One region of the Planococcus beijingensis genome, then DNA from elsewhere that is predicted to be linked to it. Evidence: riboswitches for the same ligand, from Rfam matches in the RefSeq annotation. Region 1 holds a riboswitch; each other region holds the start of a gene.
The links. A riboswitch is a leader RNA that binds a small molecule or an ion and turns the genes downstream of it on or off. The one in region 1 is predicted to bind S-adenosylmethionine.
Positions count from the first base shown of each region.

Region 1 (5,861 bases):
TTTCTGATGGAATGTGGAAGATAAATAAATCGGTACGTTGACAGCTCCGGTTAATGGGTCAACTCCGGTAGAATGAATAAACTTGGTTTCGATGCGATCAGTCATATTCAACAACCTCCTTCTTCAATTTCGAAAATGCCTGTGTCAAATCGGCAATTAAATCTTCAGCGAGTTCGACGCCAACTGAGAAGCGCAATAGCCGGTTGCAAACGCCGCGCCGGGTACGTTCTTCAAATGGAATATCTGCATGGGTTTGGGTAGCCGGATAAGTGATGAAGCTTTCGACGCCGCCTAAACTCTCGGCAAATGTAATGAGTTTAATGTTTTCAAGAAAAGGGCCAACCCATTCTTCGTCCTGCAGGCGGAAGGATAACATGCCACCTTTTCCGGGGTAGAGCACATCAGAAACAACTGATTGCTGCAACAGGAATTCCGCAATGGTTTTGGCATTGGCTTCATGTTGGCGCATGCGTAATGGCAAAGTCTTCAATCCGCGTATCAACAACCAGGAATCGAAAGGCGACAGTACGGCGCCGACCGAGTTATGGAATGTTGAAAGCCTTTCACAAATGCTTTCGCCTTTTGCGACAACCAAACCAGCGAGTACATCGTTGTGGCCGCCGATGTACTTCGTGGCGCTGTGGATGACTATATCCGCTCCGAGTGCAATCGGCTGCTGGAGATAGGGGGTCAAGAACGTGTTGTCGACAATCAGCAGCAGGTCATGCTTTTTCGCTAAAGCTGCATAGGCAACAAGATCAATTTCCTGCATGAGTGGATTGGTCGGCGTTTCAATGAACAATGCCCGTGTATTCGATGTTATTTTTTCTTCTGTATCTTCAACGTTCTTAAATTCGGCATAGGTGGGATGAATGTTATAGGCGGAAGTAAAGTGGTCAAGCAGGCGGTATGTTCCACCATATATATCTTCCGGAACCAACAATTCGTCGCCAGGACGGAAGAGGGACAAGACCAATTGGATAGCCGCCATTCCCGAGCTGCAGGCAAATCCGGCATCGGCGCCTTCGAGTTCCGCAAAGCCTTCTTCAAGGACAGCGCGTGTCGGGTTTTTGGTTCGTGTGTAATCATAGCCCGTCGATTTGCCAAGTCCTTCATGTTCATAAGCCGTCGATAAATATATGGGCGGATTCACAGCTCCTGTAGTTGAATCGCTGCGATTGCCTAATTGAACCAATAAAGTTTCCAAGCTGTTTTTTGTCATTCCACTCATCCTCCCAACAATAAAACAGGGGCTTTTCTTCAATGAAAGAAGAAAGCCCCTGTCTAGAAACGCATTCTTCTCATCTTTTAGGCGCAGCCTATTGGAATTAGCACCGTGTCTTCGTCAGACTGGTTGCTGAGACTTCACAGGGCCAAATCCCTCCGTCTCTCTAGATAAGAAATATCTTATTAAGTTTATGTTGTATCTATTACGATGTTTCTAATCTTAAATCATTTAACCATGGAAAGCAAGGGTGAATTTTAAATAGTTAAAATAGAAAGAAAACAGTAAGCGGAAATAGTAGATAGAGCCTTGTACATCCATGTCAGATCGGATGTCGCATCAGTAAGTAGAATAATTTGCTTCCAGTTAAAGAATCAGGGCTCATCACTACAGAACCGCGGTATTCTTTTAATTCGCATATCGAAGTGTTATAATTTATGGAGGAAATTTTGTGTATAAAGGAGAAAGCAAATGTATATTGTCACTTCGACGGTGGTTGTTCCGCCTGAAAAAACCGAGGAAGTTATCGGGATTTACCAAAAGCGTTCACGCCGCGTCGATCGGGCGGAAGGCTTTCATTTATTTAGATTGATCCAAAACACCAAAAAGAAAAATGAATTGACGGTCCATATGGAATGGCATACGAAAGCATCTTATATGGCGTGGGTGAGAAGCCAGGAATTCAAGGAGATCCATGATCTCGAGAAAAATTACCCGGACCAGGAATTAGCGGGAATTATCCCTGTTGTTCGGCAGTACGAAGTGGTGGCAGAATGAAGAACGACGTAAAAAATAAAATTGCTTCTGAAACGGCAAAAAGCATATATGCTGCATACCCGACACTTTGGGAGCGTTTTGGAGAGCGCGGTTTTGAGCATACAGAAAAAGATAACCATCACCACTTGGATCATTTGGAGACTGCGTTTTCCCTCAAGGATGAACAGGTATTTATTGAGTACGCCATTTGGTTGGAAACTGTTTTGACAAGCCGGAATGTTGAAAGAGCCTTAATCATCGATAATTTTGAGCGCTTACTGCAGATCCTTCCGGGGAATACAGAACAAGAGGAAGAAGTCTTTATGTCAGGTTGTTTGCAAAGTGCCATTGCGGTGTTGAAACATTCATAGAGTAAAGGAGGCTGACATGAATAATCAATCTAAAAAGTTGGCCGAGTTATTTTTGGCCGGCAATGAAAAGCAGGCTTTGTATACAGTTCAAGCCTATTTGCAAAACCATACAAAAAATGAGCTTTACCAGCATATATTGACGCCTGCCATGTATTGGATAGGGGAATTATGGGAAAAGAATATCATTACAGTGGCAGATGAGCATTTAGCAACAGCTATTTGCGATTATGTAGTGTCAGTGACAGAAATGCGTAAAGGGGAACAAACTCCTGAGCAAAAGAAAGTGATGGTCCTCGGACCTGAAGGGGAAGACCATTATATCGGCTTGAAAATGGTGGCTTCGTTATTCAAAGAAAACGGTTGGGAAGTTCGATACCTCGGACCGAATTTGCCGCTCGGTGCCGCCATCGAAACAGCTAACCGCTGGAAACCGGATGCCATCGCATTGTCAGCGGCTTTGGTATACCGTCTGCCTGTATTGAAGAAATACACAGAAGCTTTCAGAGCGCTTGATTTCAAACCATCAGTCATCCTTGGAGGACGGGCGGTGGCCATGGCGAATTGGCCAGCTTCAGAATCTGAAGGCGTCTTGATTGTAAAAGAGTTGGATCAGCTGAAAAATTGGATCCAAACCGGAAAGGAACCTGACAATGAATTCGATATCTCATTTGGATGAATGGCCGCTGCCTGCTTTTAAATTGAATAATAAACTGGCAATCGTGGAGTCATCTGAAGAGGCAGAGAAATTAGTCGGCAGCTGTTCCGATTTTCTAGATTTTGTCGATGAAGGAAGCCGGCAAAAAGCATTAAGTTTTTTGCTGAGCAGTGAATCGGCGAAACCACTTGAGTTGAATTTCATTTCAAAAACCGGCGAACTGTTCCTTGGAGATGTCTACAGCAAATGGATCAGTGATTTTAGTTTGAACATCGTCCTTGTGCCGAAAGATAACCGGCTCATGGAGATCACCAACCAGTTGTTGAGCCTTCGCCGGCGCCTGCAGGAAACCGACTATGACCTGCTTCTTGAAAAGGAACGGACGGAGGAGCTGCTTCAACAGGTTCGGGAGTTGTCTGCCCCTTGTATCGACCTCGGCAAAAAGCACGTGCTGATTCCGCTATTCGGCGATTTGGACCCCCACAAGATTGAAGTGATCCGTTTTCATATCCTGAATCAAGTTTATGAAAATGGCGCCGAAACCGTCATCATGGATTTGACTGCTATGGAGAAGTTGGAACAGGATGGCGCCGATTATTTGAAGTCGTTAATGCAGACCTTTAAAGTGATGGGCATTGAGGGCATCATCACCGGAATCAACCCACAGCATGCCCAACAGCTCCATCATCTCCAAACGGGGCTGGACCTGCATTTTGTTTCTTCTTTGCAGATGGTCTTGGCTTCACGAAATTTACTTATATAGAATATGTTGTGAAAAGCGAAGCGGATAGCTTCGTTTTTTTGTTCCTAAAAATTAACGTTTCAGCTTTTTTTGCGCCCAGCTCTTTGGGTCATAAGCCAACCCGATGTCCAGTTGCAGCGCCTAGCTCTTCGGGATGTAAGCCACTCTGGCTGTGCGGCTGAAAACACGCCGCTTCGCCAATGCGCCTTATGCCTGTCGGAGGCCCGCAGGAAGCGGGTCAGCTAACCGTTGCGACAGGAAGTCGCGCACTTAGGTTAGCTTCATCTTTTGGGCACTTCCTTTTTCCTCTCCTGAGCAGGAAAAAGGAAGTTTTTATGAAACATCGATACAATGGAAGAGATAGGAGTGAAGATAGAAATGGATATTAAGAAATTCGAAAATATACCGTTGGCTGTGCTTGATTTGGCACCAATCAACGAAGGTGCTGAAACGGCACAGGCGTTCAAGAACAGTGTGGAATTGGCGCAGCATGTGGAGAAGTTGGGATTCAACCGCTACTGGTTGGCGGAGCACCATAATATGCCGGGCATCGGTAGTTCTGCGACGTCGGTTCTTATTGGTCATATTGCCGGGGCAACGGAATCCATTCGAGTGGGCTCAGGCGGCATCATGCTGCCAAACCATGCGCCACTTGTTATTGCAGAACAGTTTGGTACATTGGAAACTATTTATCCCGGGCGCATTGACTTGGGTCTGGGCCGTGCACCGGGGAGTGACCAGGCGACTGCTTATGCGCTGCGACGTACTTTGCAGAGCAGCGGGGATGATTTTCCCCAACAGGTTGCGGAGTTGGAAAATTACTTCTCGGAAAACCCGGTTGGCCGTGTTCGGGCTTATCCGGGCACCAATTTGAAAATACCGCTTTGGCTATTGGGATCGAGCGGATTCAGTGCACAACTTGCAGCACTTAAAGGCTTGCCGTTTTCTTTCGCCAGCCATTTTGCACCGGATTACATGATGCAGGCTTTGCAGTTGTATCATCAAAATTTCAAGCCTTCTCCTGCTTTGGCATCGCCTTATGCGATGCTGGGCGTCAACGTTATTGCTGCAGAGACACAGGAGCGTGCTGAATGGCTCGCAACTTCTTCCCAGCAGCAAATGTTCTCGCTGATGAGAGGGGAACCGACGACGTTCCAGGCACCGATTGATGATTTGGAAGAAGTTTGGACAGATCGGGAAATTGCTATTTTCCGTGAGAAATTGGATTCTGAATCGATGATTGTCGGTACACCGGATGTCGTCAAACAAAAACTGAAAAATTTCATCCAAAAAACAAGAGCCAACGAAGTGATCGTCAACTCACCGATTTTCCATCAGGAAGATCGCCTGCGTTCTTACGATTACTTGGCAGAAATGATGAACTAAAGAAAATCCCGTTCTGATGAACGGGATTTTTTGCATGAAAAAAGCACCTCTCCGGAATCGAAGAGATGCTGAGCCGGCGTCAGTGAAGTTCTTTCGCCTTGTCTTCTTCACGCTGCCGTTCTTTTGGAAACTCCTCTTCATCATAGGCTGCATAATCAGGTGCACCTTCGCCAATCATATTCAGAACCGCATTGAAATCCTCATCTAACCGAAGTTCAACTTCTCGTGGATCAAGTACTTTGCGTTCCATTATGATCAACCTCCTTCTTTGCTATTCAGCAGCCTTATCGCCATGAAGGCGGATTCCTATCTCACTTCTATTATACAGACTATTCTGTTTAATTGGAAGGGAACTGTTTGCAAGCATTGGCAAAAAGGATCCGGAAAATAAAAAACCGTTAAAGCAAGGGCTTTAACGGTTTTTGGCTATTATTGTTGATTGATTTCTGCGTTTAAGATCATTGATTCAAAGAACACGGAAGGTGCAGTTTCATTCCACTCAAGAGAAGTCAAATCGGCTGTGCGTTTAGGCAGATAGCCATATGCGAGTTCTGTTCGCAGATCATCCGTCAATTCGAGTTTGACGTAAGGGCCTTCCGGCGTCAGCCAATTCAACTGGGACAGGCGGTTCTCCAGAGAAAACTCGATCCATTCGTCTTCTGCTTCATCCGTTTCGAATAACGGTTCCTGAGCAGCCATCAGCCATGTTTGGCTTGAATGCTGAGG
Region 1 is NZ_JADHDZ010000001.1:579,070-584,930, forward strand. Features, by position in the region: gene metC (cystathionine beta-lyase) at 1-105, opposite strand, end outside; gene IRE19_RS02640 (methionine biosynthesis PLP-dependent protein) at 98-1,222, opposite strand; SAM riboswitch class I at 1,299-1,402, opposite strand; gene IRE19_RS02645 (antibiotic biosynthesis monooxygenase family protein) at 1,697-2,002, shown strand; gene IRE19_RS02650 (hypothetical protein) at 1,999-2,352, shown strand; gene IRE19_RS02655 (cobalamin B12-binding domain-containing protein) at 2,369-3,028, shown strand; gene IRE19_RS02660 (STAS domain-containing protein) at 3,003-3,770, shown strand; gene IRE19_RS02665 (LLM class flavin-dependent oxidoreductase) at 4,128-5,135, shown strand; gene IRE19_RS02670 (hypothetical protein) at 5,215-5,385, opposite strand; gene IRE19_RS02675 (hypothetical protein) at 5,565-5,861, opposite strand, start outside.

Region 2 (5,861 bases), 430 kb from region 1:
GAAACCGTCATTTTTTAAGTATTTTTTAGCTAATTGATGTGATGGATGATCTTCAAATCCAAGGAAGTTGACCCATTCGATTTGGGAGTGCTGCTTCAAGTAGTCTGCAACAATTTGAGCATTGCTGCTGTGTTTCGGAATACGCAGGTGCAAAGTCTCCAGTCCTTGGAGCAAGGCATGTGCACTTTCTGGGCTCAATGAAGGACCGAAGTCACGAAGCAGCTGGACACGCAGTTTTGTCGCAAATGCAGCATCCGGTACATCGATGCCAAAACGCAATCCGTGATAACTTTCATCCGGTTGTGTGTAATTTGGAAAACGTGGATTGTCCCAATTGAACTTTCCTGCATCCACCGCAACACCGCCGATGGTCGTGCCGTGTCCTCCAATCCATTTTGTAGCGGAATGAATGACCACATCAGCACCGAACTCGATCGGGTTGCTGCCATATGGTGAAGCAAATGTATTGTCAATCAATAAGGGAAGCCCGCTTTCATGGGCGATTGCCGCTACTTTCTCTACATCAAAAACGTTCAGGCTCGGGTTGCCGATAATTTCTCCGAATACCGCTTTTGTCTTATCGGTAATTGCCGCTCTAAAGTTTTCAGGATTGGTTGCATCAACAAATATGGTTTTAATGCCGTAACGCGGCAACGTATTGGCGAATAAATTATAAGTGCCGCCATACAGGTTGCTGTCCGCTACGATTTCGTCTCCTGCTTCAGCAATATTTAAAATGGAGAACGCAATTGCCGCCATTCCTGAAGATAATGCGACTGCAGCAGTCCCGCCTTCCAATAACGCCACGCGCTGTTCAAATACATCAACTGTCGGATTCATGATGCGTGAATAGATATTGCCGGTGTCTTTCAGACCGAAAAGATCTTGTGCATGCTGCGTATCTTTAAACACATAAGAAGTGGTTTTGTAGATCGGCACCCCTCTCGATCCTGTTGTTGGATCCGCCTGTTGTCCGCCATGCAGCAATAAAGTTTCTGGTTTTAAGTTTGTCATTTTCTATTCCCCCTAATTTTTTTATTCATGAAGATCACCGAAGAGAACAGCAAAAAGCCCCCTTCGCTAAGAAGAGGGCCGTAAATTACGGAGTTACCTCCTCTCATCTGTCAGAACCTATCGTTCGGTTCTGTAGGAATTAGCACCTTTCCAGACATGGTCGTCTGTTGGTTGCCGGGCATCACAGGGCCTATCCCTCCGCCACTCTTGATAAGAGTTATTAGATTTGGTTGTTAGTCTTGTTGAGAAGTATAAAAATTTTAACAAGGTTTGTCAACCCTATTAGTCAAAAAATTTTGAAACCTTGCTTCTTCCCAAACGTTATCTTCTAGTATAGAAGGAGGAATGAATATGCTTGGATGGGTTCTGCTGTTGTTTATCGCAGGCTATGGAATCGGTTGTTTGCACGGTTCCATAGCAGCACAGTTTTTATCTGGGGTGAATGTCAAAAAGGAAGGCGTCAAAAACTCCGGTGCTTCCAATGCCGCCATCGTGCTGGGTTGGAAATACGGTTTGCTGGTTGCTTTCATCGACATTGTTAAAGGCTTTGCCGCTGTCGCAGCTTGTCGTTTTCTGCTGGAAAAGGGTGCCTTTTCCCCCGAAATCATTTGGACTTTTCTATTTATAATAGGTGCCGGTGTCGTATTCGGCCATAATTTCCCATTCTATATGAACTTCAATGGCGGCAAAGGCACGGCTTCGGTGATCGGTGTCATGCTGGCACTGGACTGGAAGCTCGGGCTGGTTGGCCTGGCACTTCTCATCGGTGTTTCGCTTGCGACGGATTATTTGGTCATTGGTGTACTGGTCCTTTACGCGGTTTATTTTGTTATCGCTTTTGGTCCTGCCGTCGGACCATGGCCATTGCTGACAGCTTGTGCCTTATTTGCTATGGCCATATGGAAACATAGCGAAAATATTATTCGAATAAAAAATGGAGAAGAGAAGAAAGTTTCCTCCATTTTTAAAAAGAAACCAACAAATCCAGTCTGAAAGCGGTTCCAAACTCATTATTTTCTTCATTTCAAAGATTGTGAAATAAATATCAATAATTCCCTTGACTTTTTTGTTATTTCACCATAAAGTAAGAACCACGAATCGAATAGCATACATCACTTTCTTATCAAGAGAAACCGAGGGACAGGCCCTAAGACGTTTCGGCAGCAGATTTGTTTAAAAGCAAAAACTGTGCCAACTCCTGCAAATGCTCTAAAGCATTTGGAAGATGAGAATTAGATGGTTTCAACAGGAGCCCTCTTTTTTCTTATGGATGAGAAAAAAGAGGGCTCCTTTTCCATTTTCTCCGAAGAATGTGAGACACCGTCGATTTAATAAGATCCATTACAGCATGAGGAGGTTCAATCACCATGATTCAATTCGAAGGCGTCGCCAAGACCTACCAATCCGGGAAACAAGAAATCCATGCCTTGAACGGAATTGATTTGACCGTCGAAACCGGCGAGATTTACGGAGTCATCGGCTTTAGCGGAGCCGGAAAGAGTTCATTGATCCGCACAGTGAACCTGCTTGAACGTCCTTCTGCAGGACGCGTCTTAATCCAAGGGAAAGATATTTCCACTCTATCCAGCAAAGAAATCCGAACCATCCGCAAGGACATCGGCATGATTTTCCAGCATTTCAATCTGTTGAGTTCAAAAACGGTTTACCATAACGTCGCGATGCCATTGCTGCTCGCTAAGACACCGAAAAATGAAATTGATGAACAAGTGAAGCAACTGCTGGACTTTGTCGGACTGGCCGATCAGGCACAAAAATACCCCGACCAGCTGTCAGGTGGACAAAAGCAACGCATCGGCATTGCCCGTGCACTTGCGACCAATCCTTCCGTTCTGTTATGCGATGAGGCAACATCAGCGCTCGATCCCCAAACGACCAAGTCGATTTTGGACCTATTGCGCAAAATCAATAAAGAATACAACATCACCATCCTGCTCATTACTCATGAGATGGGAGTTATCCGGGAAATTTGCGATAAAGTGGCTGTGCTTGAAGCAGGAAAAGTGATCGAACAAGGCAGCGTCTTCGACATTTTCTCAAACCCGCAGCAGCCGACCACCCAACGGTTTGTCCGTTCCGTCATGAACGACGAACTTCCGGAAACCCTGCTTGCGCAAATCCGCAATGCCCAAAGCGATAACGCGATCTATCGTCTGCAGTTCACTGGAAATTCCGTCGGCCAACCGTTCATGTCCCGTGTCTCGCGTGAATTTAAAGTTGACTTGAACGTGCTGTTCGGCAACATCACCGAGTTGCAAGGCGTTCCATACGGCAACTTGATTGTCGAATTTGCCGGCGAACCAAGCGAAATCCAACTGGCTTTGTCCTCTATCCGGAAAAGCAATATTGATATAGAGGAGGTCAATGATTATGTCCGTTAACTACGATCAGATTTTAGAAGCTTTATGGGAAACCATTTACATGACCGGCGCGGCATTCGGTTTTTCCTTATTCATCGGCTTCCCGCTTGGCATCCTGCTGGTGGTCACCCGCAAAGGACACCTGCTGGAAAATGAACCGGTTTCCAAAGTATTGAATATCGTCATCAATATTTTCCGCTCAGTCCCATTCATCATTTTGATGGTTGCCATCATTCCGTTGACACGCCTGATCGTCGGCACGTCCATCGGAACTGCAGCCGCCATCGTCCCACTGGTCTTTTACGCAGGACCTTATATTGCACGGCTTATCGAAAACTCCTTGTTGGAAGTCGATAAAGGAGTAATTGAAGCAGCACAGGCCATGGGCGCCACGCCGATGCAGATCATTTTCCGCTTCCTCATTCCTGAAGCTTTGAGTTCACTGGTTCTGGCTTTGACCATTGCGATTGTCGGCCTGATCGGAGCGTCCGCAATGGCAGGCGCTATTGGAGGCGGAGGCCTTGGCGACTTGGCGATCACTTACGGTTACCAACGATTCGATACGCTTGTGATGTTCATTACCGTCGCAATTTTGGTCGTACTCGTACAAGGCGTCCAATCGCTCGGGAATGTATTATCACGGAGTGTCAGACGCAGTTAAAAAATAAAAACAACCTAGAAAAAAACTGGAGGAATTACTCATGAAAAAAATTACAGCATCCGCATTATTGGCAGTTTCAGCTTTGGTCTTGGCAGCTTGCGGAGACGAAAGCAGTTCGGAAGGAAACACGAAAGTGACACTTGGCATCAGCGGTTCCGATACTACTATCTGGGATTACATTGCCGACAAAGCAGAAAAAGAAGGAATCGATTTGGAGATTCAAACCTTTTCTGATTATGTCGCGCCGAACCTGGCACTTGCCGAAGGCGAACTTGATTTGAATGCATTCCAGACTATTTCTTACTTTGATGAATTTGTCACAGAACACGATATCGACATTGTTCCGATCGGTTCTACGGTAATTGCGCCGATGGGCCTGTATTCCGATAAATATGAGTCGATTGATGAAATTCCTGAAGGCTCCCAAATCGCAATGCCGAACGAAGCCACCAACATGGGCCGTGCCCTGTTGCTGCTTGATGAAGCAGGGTTGATCACGCTTTCTGAAGATGCCGGCCTTACCGGAACAGCAGAAGATATCATCGACAATCCGAAAAACATTGAAATCATGCCGATGGTTTCCGGCCATACCCCTCGTGCTTTGCCGGATGTCGCAGGATCGGTCATCAATAATGGTGTCGCAGTTGATGCCGGCTTGAATCCGACAGAAGATCCGATTGCCGGTGAAAGTGATACAGCTACCCCTTATATCAACTTGATCGCCGCGAATGCGGAAGATGCCGATAATGAAGCTTATTTGAAAATCGTTGAATTGTATCAGGAACAAGACACAGCTGACTTCATCATCGAACATACAAAAGGCGCTCAGATTCCGACTGTCGTGACAGTTGATGAACTGGTCGATTACCAGTAAAACCTAACTTAGGAGGAGTTCCAATGACACTTATCAAGGAAGCAGCCCAATCCATTTCCCAGTCCATCGATTCCAAGAGCGAGATTTACATTGAAACAAGCCAAGCGATCCACGCAAACCCGGAAATCGGCAACCAAGAGATTTTCGCCAGTTCGTTATTGATTAAACGGCTTGAAGACGCTGGATTTAACGTCGATAAAAGTGTCGCCGGCCATTACACTGCTTTTTTTGCCAGCAAGGAAAGCGCACTTCCCGGTCCGACAATTGCTTATCTTGCTGAATATGATGCACTTCCTGGAATTGGCCACGCCTGCGGCCACAATATCATTGGAACGACCAGCGTTGCTGCGGCCATCGCACTCGCAGAAACCTTAGATTCAACCGGCGGCCGTGTAGTTGTTCTTGGAACTCCTGCAGAGGAAGGCGGACCAAACGGCAGCGCCAAAGGCAGTTTCGTCAAACACGGCCTGCTCGAAGGCATTGATGTTGCTTTGATGCTCCATCCTTCCGGAAATTCGGCTGTCACAGGCCCTTCTCTTGCAGTCGATCCCTTGGAATTCCATTTTTACGGCAAACCAGCTCATGCAGCAGGCTCGCCTGAAGAAGGCATCAATGCGTTGGATGCAGTGCTGCAATTGTTCAACAGCATCAATGCATTGCGTCAACAATTGCCTTCTGACGCTCGGGTTCACGGAATCATCACCCATGGCGGCGATGCACCGAACATCATTCCGGAATACGCGGCTGCCCGTTTCTATATCCGCGGAGATTCCTGGAAGAAAACATCGGATACAGCCCGCAAGATCCGGGCGATTGCAGAAGGCGCTGCTCTGGCAACCGGTACGACCGTGAAAATCGAACGGTTCCAGAATGAAGTACGTGATTTGGTCATCACCCCTGCTTTGGATGCAGTTGTCCGCAGCGAACTCGAAGC
Region 2 is NZ_JADHDZ010000001.1:151,176-157,036, reverse strand. Features, by position in the region: gene IRE19_RS00825 (O-acetylhomoserine aminocarboxypropyltransferase/cysteine synthase family protein) at 1-1,014, opposite strand, end outside; SAM riboswitch class I at 1,115-1,231, opposite strand; gene IRE19_RS00820 (glycerol-3-phosphate acyltransferase) at 1,366-2,007, shown strand; SAM riboswitch class I at 2,132-2,246, shown strand; gene IRE19_RS00815 (methionine ABC transporter ATP-binding protein) at 2,382-3,413, shown strand; gene IRE19_RS00810 (methionine ABC transporter permease) at 3,403-4,053, shown strand; gene IRE19_RS00805 (MetQ/NlpA family ABC transporter substrate-binding protein) at 4,094-4,927, shown strand; gene IRE19_RS00800 (M20 family metallopeptidase) at 4,951-5,861, shown strand, end outside.
Region 2: linked by a shared signal. The riboswitch ahead of IRE19_RS00825 (O-acetylhomoserine aminocarboxypropyltransferase/cysteine synthase family protein) and the one ahead of IRE19_RS02640 (methionine biosynthesis PLP-dependent protein) in region 1 are both predicted to bind S-adenosylmethionine.

Region 3 (5,861 bases), on a different contig from region 1:
GCCGTTTTTCAAGTCATCCAATTGGAGGTTGGTACCCGTCTTCAAGGTCAGACCTTTTCTTTTTTGGAGATCTGCGATGGTGGCAATGAGCCCGGTAAAGATTAGGCGGTCTCCAGACTGGATGACCGTTTTGGAGCTGACCGACGAAATTCGTGTCTGATTCCGGATGATTTCTATCAAGTACAATCCCTTTAAATCACGTAATTTAGCTTCTTCCACTGTTTGGTTGGTATGCGGAAAGGTTTCTTCCACCACCATTTCAGCAATGTATTTCCGGGAATCTTCAGCCACCTGTTGGCTGAATCCTTTATTCTCGGGCAAAAGCATATTGCCGATGGTGAATAGATAGATCAAGCCGACAATAGTGATGGGGATGCCGACAATCGCCAATTGGAACAGTGAAAATCCAGGAAGCCCATAATCGATCAGCATGCCGTGGACTACCAGATTCGTTGAAGTTCCCATCAGCGTGATGGTCCCTCCTAAAATCGTTACATACGACAAAGGAATTAAAACCTTTGATGGTGCAATGTTCCTTTCTTCACACCATTTCTTCAATAATGGGGTCAGTGTCACGACAATCGGCGTGTTATTCAAAAAAGCAGAGATTAACGGAAGCGGCAGAAAAATACGGAACAGTGAACCTTTCAGGCTTTTGCCCTTGTTCAGCCAGCCAATCATCATCTGGTCGATTAGGCCATGCTTTTGTACAGTCCCGACTACGATGAACAATAAGGCGATGGTCAGCATTCCCGGATTGGAAAAGCCGCGCAACGCTTCTTCTGTCGTTAAAATTCCAGACAGCAGCAAAACCACCAATGCCGAAAACACAATCATATCTGGGCGGGCAATTTCAAAAAGGAGCGCACTGACCATAGCAATGATGACAATTAGCACAAAAACCATTGAGACTGACATGGGCAACCATCCTTCAATTTAGTTACTTGTTACGGTCTCCCGCAAGCCTTTAATAAGTACATCGGCTACTTCCGGACGGGAAAACTGTTTTGGCGGCTTTTCTCCGTTGCGAAGCAATTCGCGCACTTTCGTGCCGCTTAAATGGACGTGGTTTTCTGAAGTGTGCGGGCACGTCTTGGCTGTTGCCATGTTCTCACATGCATTGCAGTAGAACGAATGCTCAAATTTAAAGATTTGGATGCCCAGTTCTTCTTCAAACTGGCTGATGAACTCCTGTGCTTCGTATGTGCCGTAATAGTCGCCGACCCCTGCATGGTCGCGGCCGACAATGAAATGTGTGCAGCCGTAATTCTTGCGGACAATGGCATGAAGAACCGCTTCTTTTGGCCCTGCATAACGCATTGCTGCTGGATAGATCGCGAGGCGTGCTCTATCTGCCGGATAGTAATGCTTCAAAATGACCTGGTAACTTTCCATCCGCACTGCCGCTGAAATGTCATCCGATTTCGTTTCACCCACCAATGGGTTCAATAATAAGCCGTCGACTACTTCCAGTGCTGCTTTCTGAATGTATTCATGTGCACGGTGCACCGGGTTGCGCGTTTGGAAACCGACAATCGTCTTCCAGCCAAGTTCTTGGAACAACTGGCGCGTTTCAACCGGATCCAAGTGGAATTCCTCGAATTCGCTGTGGTCTGGTCGATTCAATAAAGTAATCGGGCCAGCTAGGTAAACATCGCCGCGTTCGTATAATTTCTTCACGCCGGCGTGTGCTTTTTCTGTTGTTCCGTAAATTTTCTGTGCTTCCAATTGCTTGTCATATGCGTATTTTTCCGTCAGTTCGATTGTTCCGTAAATGACGCCGTCTTCGCCTTTTAAAGCAATTTCATCGCCGACCTGATAGCTGTCCGCTTCTTCTGCCGTAACCGACAGCGTAATCGGAACACTCCAAACCGTTCCATTGCTGAGACGGGATGTATGTACCACACTTTCATAATCTTTTTGGCTGAGGAAGCCGGTCAACGGACTGAAGCCGCCGATGCCGATCAATTCCAAATCCGAGATTGCCCAATCCGAAATGAATAAAGAAGGAAGCGACTCTGCATTTTTCAATGCCTTTTCTCTTTCACTGCCCGTCACCTGTCTGTTTACCAAATTTCCACCGTGTGCTTTGCTTGTCATTTCATTACCTCCAAGGTTAGTTTTATGTACTGTCGTCTATTTCAAAAACGTTCTGAAACCAAATCTCCAAGGCGTTCGGACAAAAAGAAAAGGACCCTCTTCGACAAGAAGAAGGTCCGAAAAAACAAAACGATCTTCTTATCTTCTAGGCTATTGAAAGCCTATTGGAGTTAGCACCGTTTCCTTAAAGGAGGGTTGCTGAGACATCAAAGGGCCAATCCCTCCGTCTCTCTTGATAAGAACGCATATTCAATTTTCATTTGAATTGTTTGAAATATTTGATTTTACAAAGTATATAATAGACTATTCCCAGTGTCAAACTATGTTTTAAGTTTTTTATTTTTTTCTATACCGAAAAGTTGGTCTATCAACAGGTGATGGATAAAAAAATATTTTTGTGATGAAAAAAATGAAATCTGAATTACCAGGATGAATTGAATAGCGACCGCAAAACGCATGGAGATTATTTTTGGTAATATTAAAAGAGTTGAGGAGGCGGATAAGATGACGGTGATTCCGATCATGATTGAAATGAAAGGAAAAAAAGTGATTGTTGTAGGTGGAGGGCGCATCGCGAAGCGCAAGCTGAGTGGTTTGGTGGATAGCGGAGCAGAGCTGTTGGTCATCAGTCCGGTGGCCGATCCTGCCATAATCGCTTGGGATGATGAAGGTAAAATTCTCTGGAAGCAGAAATGTTTCGAGCCAGGGGATGCCGAAGAAGCTTTCATGATGATCATCGCCACCGATGATCCGGCTACAAACGCAGAGTCCAGAAAAGCTGCACCTTCCAATTGCCTAGTGAACGCCTCTGATGAAGCGGAAGCTGGCAATATCCATTTTCCAGCTCATGTCAAAAGGGGAAAATTGAGCATCGCAGTTTCTACAAACGGCGCCAGCCCGATGCTGGCAAAGAAAATCAAGCAAGATCTGCAGTCTCAGTTTGATGAAAGTTATGAACAATACCTAGATTTTCTTTTTGAAGCAAGACAGCTTCTAAAGAAAACAATGATTCCACAAAACGCAAAAGAAGAATACCTCCGTGGCTTTCTGGATGAATCCTTTTTACAAGTTGCGTCACAAGAAGCGTCACTCCGGGAATTGCGGCTTTTGATGAATAAAAAAAAGGACTTGGAATAATTCATTCCAAGTCCTTTTGAGCTGATAAAGAGCGTTAACTTCTGTACTTGATCGCCAAGCCTTTCAAGAAATTGCGCGCATAGCGGTCTCCGCATTCTTTGTAGTTTTTATGTCCCACTTTTCGCAGCAATGCACCCAACTCGCCTCTTGTCACCGTAACGCCTGCCAAATCCCAAATCTCCAGCATGTCCTCACTGTTCAGCTGCAAAGCGATTTTCACTTTCTTCAAAAGCAAGTTGTTGGAGCGCTCGTTTGTCGATTCCGGGAATTCAGGTTGCCCTGGTTTCGGCTCCTGACGGCCTCTCTTGAAAATGATGAAGCCATTCAAAAACGATTCAAACAGATGGTCGTCCGCTCGGATGTAGTCATCGTTATCTTGTTCGGCCCAAATGCTGTCATCCTCTTCTTCGCTTTCAGGTGTTTTCGTCAGCACTTTCAGCACTTCGTCCTTGCTCAAATCAATGCCGCCCAATTTAAAAATCTCGACCATATCGTTATTTTTTATATCCAGTGCATAACGCAATCTGATCAATAAATCATTATTATCCATTTTCTTTGCCTCCTGTTGATTTCCAGTAATGAATGCTTATCCACTATAAATCCATCCCTAATAATAGCACATAATTCACAGTTCATCAGGCTTCCGGAAAGACAGCAAAAAAAGACAGCTTTATATCGCTGTCTCTTGATTTTCTTTATTTTTAATGTCTTTTAATTGCTTTACTTTATCCTGTAGAACCGTAATAATTTCCAGGGATTCAGGGTCATTTAATGATTCATCATAAAAAAACTGCAGGTCCCGTTCAATATCCGCAAACCGTTCATTATAATGCCTCAGTTTTTCCGCAATGATCAATTGCTTCGCTTCTTCTACACTCTTCATTTTATTGTGACCTCCGCTTTGATGACCAACAAACCTATTCTTTTCTAGTTTCCCTTTTCTAAACCTTTTTAACCCTTTATTTTTGTCTTTTCTGTGTCTATAGATACATCCACTTAAATTGTCAACCTAGTTTACAATTTAGGTTTTTTATGTTATGATGAATTTAGTTGAGATAAGTTGAGGAGGAAAAAAATGTTCACTATTGGAGATCACATCATTTATTCCGCCCATGGTTTATGTAGAATTGACGATATTCAGGACGTAACCGTTTCTGGCGTCACCAAGCAGTATTACAAATTGCATCCTTTGGAGAATACCCGAGTGACCATCAGTACACCAGTCGACAACGAAAAAGTTGTCATGCTGAAACTTCTTCAAAAAGAAGAAGCCCTTGAAATCATTGAAACGTTCAAGCAGCCTGGAGGCGAGTGGACCAACCATCCAAACTCCCGCTTAAAGAAATATTCTGAAGTTATCAATACGGGAGAACGCATGGAAATTGCGAGAGTCGTCAACACGCTGATGCGCAAGAAGTTCGAAACGCAACTAGAGAAAAAGACGCTCTATGAACGCGATTATAAACTTTTAAACAATACCCAAATCATTCTTTTCAAAGAACTGGCACGTGCGCTTGGCACCAGTTTTGAGGAAATCAATAAACAAATCAATGACATGATCAAGGAAGATGAACCTCTTCCGGTCGTGTAATAACTGCTTTTCACTATACAAGAACGCCCTGCTTCATCAATCGGTTGATGAAGCAGGGCGTTCTTCGAATTTTCGGCTAAATACCCCAATCGGATTTCAAAATGTCCTTGAGGATTTCCATGTGATCGGGGCCGATTTTCTCAGCGACTTTATTTTCCAACTGAACTTTTAGCGCTTCGTTTTTCTCGTAGCATTCTTCCCCAAAAGCCGTCAGCCGGATACACTTTTCTTTTTTATTATTTTCCACATTCCTTACTTCCACTAATCCTTTAGAAGCTAAATTTTTAATGAACTTATGGATCGCCTGCCTGGAAATATCCACATTTTTCGTAACGTAGGCAATGGTGGGCTGTTTTTTATAAATGCGTGCCATAATGTACCATTCAGAATTGGAAATATGGAATTCGCTATTATCATTCCATGCCTTCTCCGAAATTCTCCGCGTTGTTATATGGCGTTCGCTTATCAAATCGATCAAATTCAACTTCTGTAATTCCGCGTCCGGGGCCAAACAGTTCACTCCTATCATCTTCTTCGCCATTTAATATACCGATTCCATCTGGCGAAGTCAATTTGTAGAAATACTTACAAGTTTGCGGAAAGTGGTCTGGTTCCCCTCCCTCCTGTTATACTCTGAATAATAGCTGAAGATGGAGGTTTTTAAGTTATGCAAAACAAGGACATTCCACGGAAATTTCCACATGACTTTTTATTCGGTGCAGCTTCTGCTTCCTATCAAGTAGAAGGCGCCGCCAACGAAGATGGTAAAGGGCCGACCAATTGGGACGTCTTTTCCAAAATTCCCGGCAAAACATTCGAAGGCACCAACGGCGACATCGCCGTCGACCATTATCATCGCTACAAAGAAGATATACGCTTGATGGCAGAGATGGGTCTGGAGTCATACCGCTTCTCCGTTTCATGGGCACGTATTTTGCCGGACGGTGACGGCAGTATCAATGAAAAAGGGCTGAAATTTTATAATAACCTAATCGATGAATGCCTGAAATACGGCATCGTTCCGTTTGTCACG
Region 3 is NZ_JADHDZ010000007.1:156,611-162,471, forward strand. Features, by position in the region: gene IRE19_RS15915 (SLC13 family permease) at 1-918, opposite strand, end outside; gene sat (sulfate adenylyltransferase) at 937-2,100, opposite strand; SAM riboswitch class I at 2,236-2,342, opposite strand; gene IRE19_RS15925 (NAD(P)-binding protein) at 2,605-3,237, shown strand; gene IRE19_RS15930 (YehS family protein) at 3,272-3,787, opposite strand; gene IRE19_RS15935 (hypothetical protein) at 3,908-4,120, opposite strand; gene IRE19_RS15940 (CarD family transcriptional regulator) at 4,313-4,828, shown strand; gene IRE19_RS15945 (MarR family winged helix-turn-helix transcriptional regulator) at 4,905-5,369, opposite strand; gene IRE19_RS15950 (glycoside hydrolase family 1 protein) at 5,496-5,861, shown strand, end outside.
Region 3: linked by a shared signal. The riboswitch ahead of sat (sulfate adenylyltransferase) and the one ahead of IRE19_RS02640 (methionine biosynthesis PLP-dependent protein) in region 1 are both predicted to bind S-adenosylmethionine.

Region 4 (5,861 bases), on a different contig from region 1:
CGGCACAGTTACCGCCGGAAACTCTTCACAAACTTCTGACGGCGCCGGCGCTTTGCTGGTGATGGACCGCGAAAAAGCAGAATCTTTGGGCTTGAAACCAATCGCGAAATTCCGCTCGTTTGCCACAGGCGGCGTACCACCTGAAGTGATGGGCATCGGTCCTGTCGTAGCCATTCCAAAAGCTTTGAAATTGGCTGGATTGACGATTGATGACATCGATGTATGGGAATTGAACGAAGCATTCGCTTCCCAGTCGCTTGGCGTCATTCGTGAACTTGGGTTGGATATCGACAAAGTCAACTTCAACGGAGGAGCCATTGCACTTGGCCATCCGCTGGGTGCGACGGGCTCGATCCTGACGATTCGCATGATGAGTGAATTGAAGCGCCAAGGCAAGCAGTTCGGCGTCGTCACGATGTGTATCGGTGGAGGAATGGGCGCAGCAGGCGTCTTTGAAATGTTGTAGAACTGAATGTGATAAATATTTTGTATGGATATGGAGCATAACAGCGGAGACTCCAGCGGAAAGGGTCCGCCTGGAGCGATTTCTTTAAAATAGAACATAATAAGCAATTACAAAATAGGAGGAATACAAAATGGAACAATCAAAAACATTGATCAAAGGCGGTAGTTTCTTAATCGAAGATGCGGATCTGTCACGGGTATTCACACCGGAAGATTTCACAGAAGAACAAAAAATGATCGCGAAAACGACTGAGGATTACGTCAACACAGAAGTAATGCCGGTTGTTGAAAAACTGGAAAACCATGAATTTGAGCATTCTGTCCGTCTGTTGAAAACAGCTGGCGACCTAGGCCTTCTTGGCGCTGATGTTCCGGAACAATACGGCGGTTTAGGATTAGACAAAATCGCATCTGCTTTAATCGCTGAAAAAATGTCGAAAGCGGGCGGCTTCTCAATCACTCACGGAGCACACGTTGGCATCGGCTCACTGCCAATCGTTCTTTTCGGTAATGAAGAACAAAAACAAAGCTACTTGCCGCGCCTTGCGACCGGTGAAATGATTGCAGCTTACGCTTTGACTGAGCCAAGCTCAGGGTCGGATGCATTAGGTGCGAAAACAGTTGCCAAGCTGAACGAAGCAGGCACACATTACGTATTGAACGGTGAAAAGCAATGGATTACCAACGCTGGATTTGCGGATGTATTCGTAGTCTATGCAAAAATTGACGGAGACAAATTCTCTGCCTTTATTGTAGAGCGCGAATTCCCTGGCGTTTCTGTTGGACCGGAAGAAAAGAAAATGGGCATCAAATCGTCTTCTACACGGACGTTGATCCTTCAGGATGCTGAAGTTCCTGTCGAAAACCTATTAGGTGAAGCTGGGCGCGGACATATCATTGCGTTCAACATCTTGAACATCGGCCGCTACAAATTGGGAGTCGGCACGATCGGAGCTTCTAAGCGCGCAATGGAATTGACGATTCCTTACACGAACCAACGCCAGCAATTCAAGACACCGATTTCTTCATTCAACTTGACGCGTGAGAAATTGGCGACAATGGCATCTAAATTATACGCAGTTGAAAGCTCTGTATATCGTACTGTTGGATTGTTCGAAGACCGCATGAGCAGCTTTACGGATGAGCAGCACGCTGATGGCAAATTAGTGGCTGATTCGATCGCTGAATTTGCAGTAGAATGTTCACTTAATAAATTCTTCGGTACGGAAACATTGGATTATATCGTAGATGAAGGCGTTCAGTTGCACGGAGGCTACGGCTTCATGCAGGAGTATGAAATCGAACGCATTTACCGTGATTCACGCATCAACCGTATTTTTGAAGGAACGAATGAAATCAACCGCCTATTGGTACCTGGAACGCTACTGCGTAAAGCAATGAAAGGTGAATTGCCATTATTGCAGCATGCACAGAAGCTTCAGGAAGAGCTGATGATGATGATGCCGGAAGAAGTTGGCACAGAAGCTTTGGCTCAGGAGAAGTACTTGGTGAAAAATGCGAAGAAAATTGCTTTGCTCGCTGCAGGCCTAGCAGCTCAGACATATGGAACGAAGTTGGAAGCGGAGCAGGAAGTGCTTGTCAACATCGCGGACATCGTGAGCAACGTCTTTGCGATGGAATCAGTAGTATTGCGTACAGAAAAAGCAATTGCTGCTTCAGGTGAAGAAAAAGCCAAGCAAAAACTTCTTTATACGCAGATCTATTGCCAGGAAGCATTCGACCAGATTGAAAAGGATGCCAAAGAAACGTTGATTGCAGCCATCGAAGGCGACAACCAGCGCATGATGCTTTCAGCATTGCGTAAATTGACCCGTTCAACTCCTTACAACGTCATTGCGAAAAAACGCGAAGCGGCTGTTAAGTTGATTGACGTTGAGAAATACATCGTTTAAAGGATAACGGAAATAGGCAGATCCGAACTTATCGGATTTGCCTGTTTTTTTTGCGTCGACCGGAAGCCTTCTTTTTGGTAAGCTTAGAAAAAAGGGAGGGTCTAACTTGATTACTTATTACGCATACCCGAAATGTACAACTTGCCGGAAAGCAAAAAGTTGGCTGGACAAAAATAATGTGGAATATAATGAAATACATATCGCAGAAAATCCGCCGACAAAAGAGCAATTGGCTGAAATCCATGAGGCCAGCGGCTTGGAATTGAAGAAGTTTTTCAATACAAGCGGTTTAATCTATCGTTCGCTTGGCTTGAAAGACAAACTATCGAGCATGACCGAAGAACAGCAATTAGAGCTTTTGGCTTCAGATGGCATGTTGATCAAGCGTCCGTTGGCTTGGGATGGAAAAAAGGTGACACTAGGTTTTAAAGAAGCCGATTACCAGAATAGCTGGCTTTAAGAAACGGCATCATCTTGTATTTCACAGCTGTTTATGTCAAACTGAAATTGAATCAACTACATAATTTGGAGGGGTCAAGATGAGCACACCAGCAGAACTTCGTTATTCTAAAGAACATGAATGGGTTAAGATCGAAGATGGCAATGCGCGTATCGGAATTACTCATTTCGCACAGGCTGAATTGGGGGATATCGTATTTGTTGAACTTCCACAAGTTGGCGATGAACTGAAAAAAGACCAGCCTTTCGGCAGCGTTGAATCCGTTAAAACAGTTTCGGAATTATACGCACCAATCAGCGGCAAAGTGATCGAAGTCAACTCCGAGCTTGAAGACAGCCCGGAATTCGTCAACGAGTCACCTTACGAGCAGGCATGGATGGTGGTTATTGAAGCCCCTTCTGAAGAAGAAATCAGTGATTTGATGAATGCTGATCAATACAAAGAAATGACCAACGAATAATTCCCGGAAAGCGCCTTTAATTTGGCGCTTTTTTTATTCGCGTCAAAGACGGAGAGAGTTGTGAAGAACCCCTATTCACTAGTTATCGAGTCCAATCTCTTGAACTAACCGTGTACCAACTGGTTTTTGAAAAGCTTATTTGTGGAATAACTCAATATAAAGGGGTATATTTCAACTTATATAGAAACAGCTTTTGAACTTATTCTATATTCGATGGGGTGAGTGTTATGGGAAAGGTGATTGTTGTGGAAGGGCTCAGTGATAAGACGAGAATTGCACCGCTCATTGCAGAACCCGTGACGATTCTTTGCACAAATGGTACAGTAAGTCCAACGAGACTTGAAGAATTGCTGCTGCCATATGAAGGCCAAGACATCATTATATTAGTGGATGCAGACTCTTCAGGAGAAAAATTGCGGAAGCTGGTCAAGCGTGAGTTCCCTGAAGCCCGGCATTTTTATGTGAACCGAAGCTACAAGGAAGTCGCAGCAACGCCGCTCCGGATCCTGATGGATGTGCTCATCTCAGCGAATGTCCAGGTCAATAAGCTATTAACAGAGGGATGAAGACGATGCAGGAATGGACTCATAAAGAATGGATCAAAGAAAAGAATACCAATCGCACTACCGCGTATTACTTATACACACCGATGTGCGGGACTTGTCAGGTAGCTTCCAAAATGCTGTCGGTTGTCACAGAACTATTGCCGGATCTTCCGATTGGCAAAGCGAACTTGAACTATGTACAGGAAATTGCAGGAATGTATGAAGTGGAAAGTGTTCCTTGCCTGCTGATTACAGAGAATGGCAAACTTAAGGAGAAGATTTACGCTTTCCAGTCGGTTCCTTATTTATATGGCAAGTTGAAAACTGTTGACGAATATAGCCGGTCATGGTAAATTGAATTTCTGGTAAGAAAAGCGCGGGAATCTATTTGAAATAGGAGAAGCGTAAGATTTACCACCAATTAAAATCTATTCTGTTTTACTAATTTCATATCGAACTCTTATTAAGAGTGGTGGAGGGAAGTGCCCTATGAAGCCCGGCAACCGTCATGAAAATGAAATGGTGCCAAATCACACGAAGCGAAAGCTTTGGAAGATGAGAGATTGGTTTCCGTATAATATACGTTTGCCCTTCTGCTCAGTTATGCGCGGAAGGGTTTTTTATTTTTAGGATTCAGGGGTGTTCAACGAATGATCGAGTTAAAGAAAGTGACGAAAAAATTTGATACAGGCAAGGCGGTTCTTACGGCTGTCGACCAAGTTGATTTATCTATTGCTGATGGAGAAATATTTGGGATTATCGGATATAGTGGAGCCGGTAAAAGTACATTAATCCGCTTATTGAATGGATTGGAAAAACCGACTTCCGGCACTGTGGAAATCAACGGTAAGGTAATTACTTCCATTAAAGGCGGAGAATTGCGGAAAGCGCGCCAGAAAGTCAGTATGATTTTCCAGCATTTCAACTTATTATGGTCGAGGACGGTTAAAGAGAACATCGAATTCCCTTTGGAAATTGCGGGAGTCTCAAAAGCGCAGCGTGGAAAACGGGTTCAGGAACTGATTGAGCTGGTTGGATTATCGGGCCGCGAAAATGCTTATCCATCGGAACTGTCTGGCGGACAGAAGCAGCGTGTCGGTATTGCCCGTGCGCTGGCGAACGATCCGGAAGTCCTATTATGCGATGAAGCAACTTCTGCGCTTGATCCGGAAACAACAGACGCAATCCTTGATTTATTGGTCGATATCAACAAGCGATTAGGCTTGACCATCGTATTGATCACTCATGAAATGCACGTCATCCGAAAAATCTGTCATCGTGTTGCTGTAATGGAAGGCGGGCGTGTCGTGGAGCTCGGAGATGTTCTGAATGTTTTCCAATCACCAAAAGAAGAAATCACCAAACGCTTCGTGGCCCAGGTCACTGATAGTGGAGATTCACAGGAAACCATCAAAAACCTTCGTGAGTTGTATCCGACAGGCGAACTGGTGAAATTGGTTTTTGTCGGAGAACAAACCGAACAGCCAATTCTGACAAAACTGATTCGCAGCCATTCGGTGGAAGTCAATATCGTTCAAGGCAATATTTCGCATACGCAACGTGGAGCTTATGGAACATTGATTCTTCAGTTGAAAGGCTCTCCTGGTGAAATGGAAGAAGCTTTGGCATTTCTCCACTCTGAAGATGTTCAAACGGAGGTAATGCATAATGATTGATTCGTTATTCCCCAATGTAGATTGGGACAGTATGTGGGAAGCCACACTTGAAACTCTTTATATGACAGCTTTATCAACGTTGTTTACATTCATCATCGGTTTGGCTCTTGGAATCCTGTTATTTTTGACAGCTCCTAAACAATTATGGGCCAATAAAGTGGTCAATTGGCTGACAGGTGCATTCGTGAATATATTCCGTTCCATTCCATTTATCATTTTGATTATTTTATTGATTCCTTTTACGTTATTCCTGATGGGTTCCATTCGGGGGCCAAACGCAGCTTTGCCCGCATTGATCATCGGCTCAGCTCCATTTTATGCACGCATGGTGTTGATTGCATT
Region 4 is NZ_JADHDZ010000006.1:134,691-140,551, forward strand. Features, by position in the region: gene IRE19_RS14920 (acetyl-CoA C-acetyltransferase) at 1-466, shown strand, start outside; gene IRE19_RS14925 (acyl-CoA dehydrogenase FadE) at 597-2,378, shown strand; gene IRE19_RS14930 (arsenate reductase family protein) at 2,485-2,838, shown strand; gene gcvH (glycine cleavage system protein GcvH) at 2,918-3,298, shown strand; gene IRE19_RS14940 (ribonuclease M5) at 3,526-3,864, shown strand; gene IRE19_RS14945 (thioredoxin family protein) at 3,870-4,196, shown strand; SAM riboswitch class I at 4,301-4,405, shown strand; gene IRE19_RS14950 (methionine ABC transporter ATP-binding protein) at 4,494-5,519, shown strand; gene IRE19_RS14955 (methionine ABC transporter permease) at 5,512-5,861, shown strand, end outside.
Region 4: linked by a shared signal. The riboswitch ahead of IRE19_RS14950 (methionine ABC transporter ATP-binding protein) and the one ahead of IRE19_RS02640 (methionine biosynthesis PLP-dependent protein) in region 1 are both predicted to bind S-adenosylmethionine.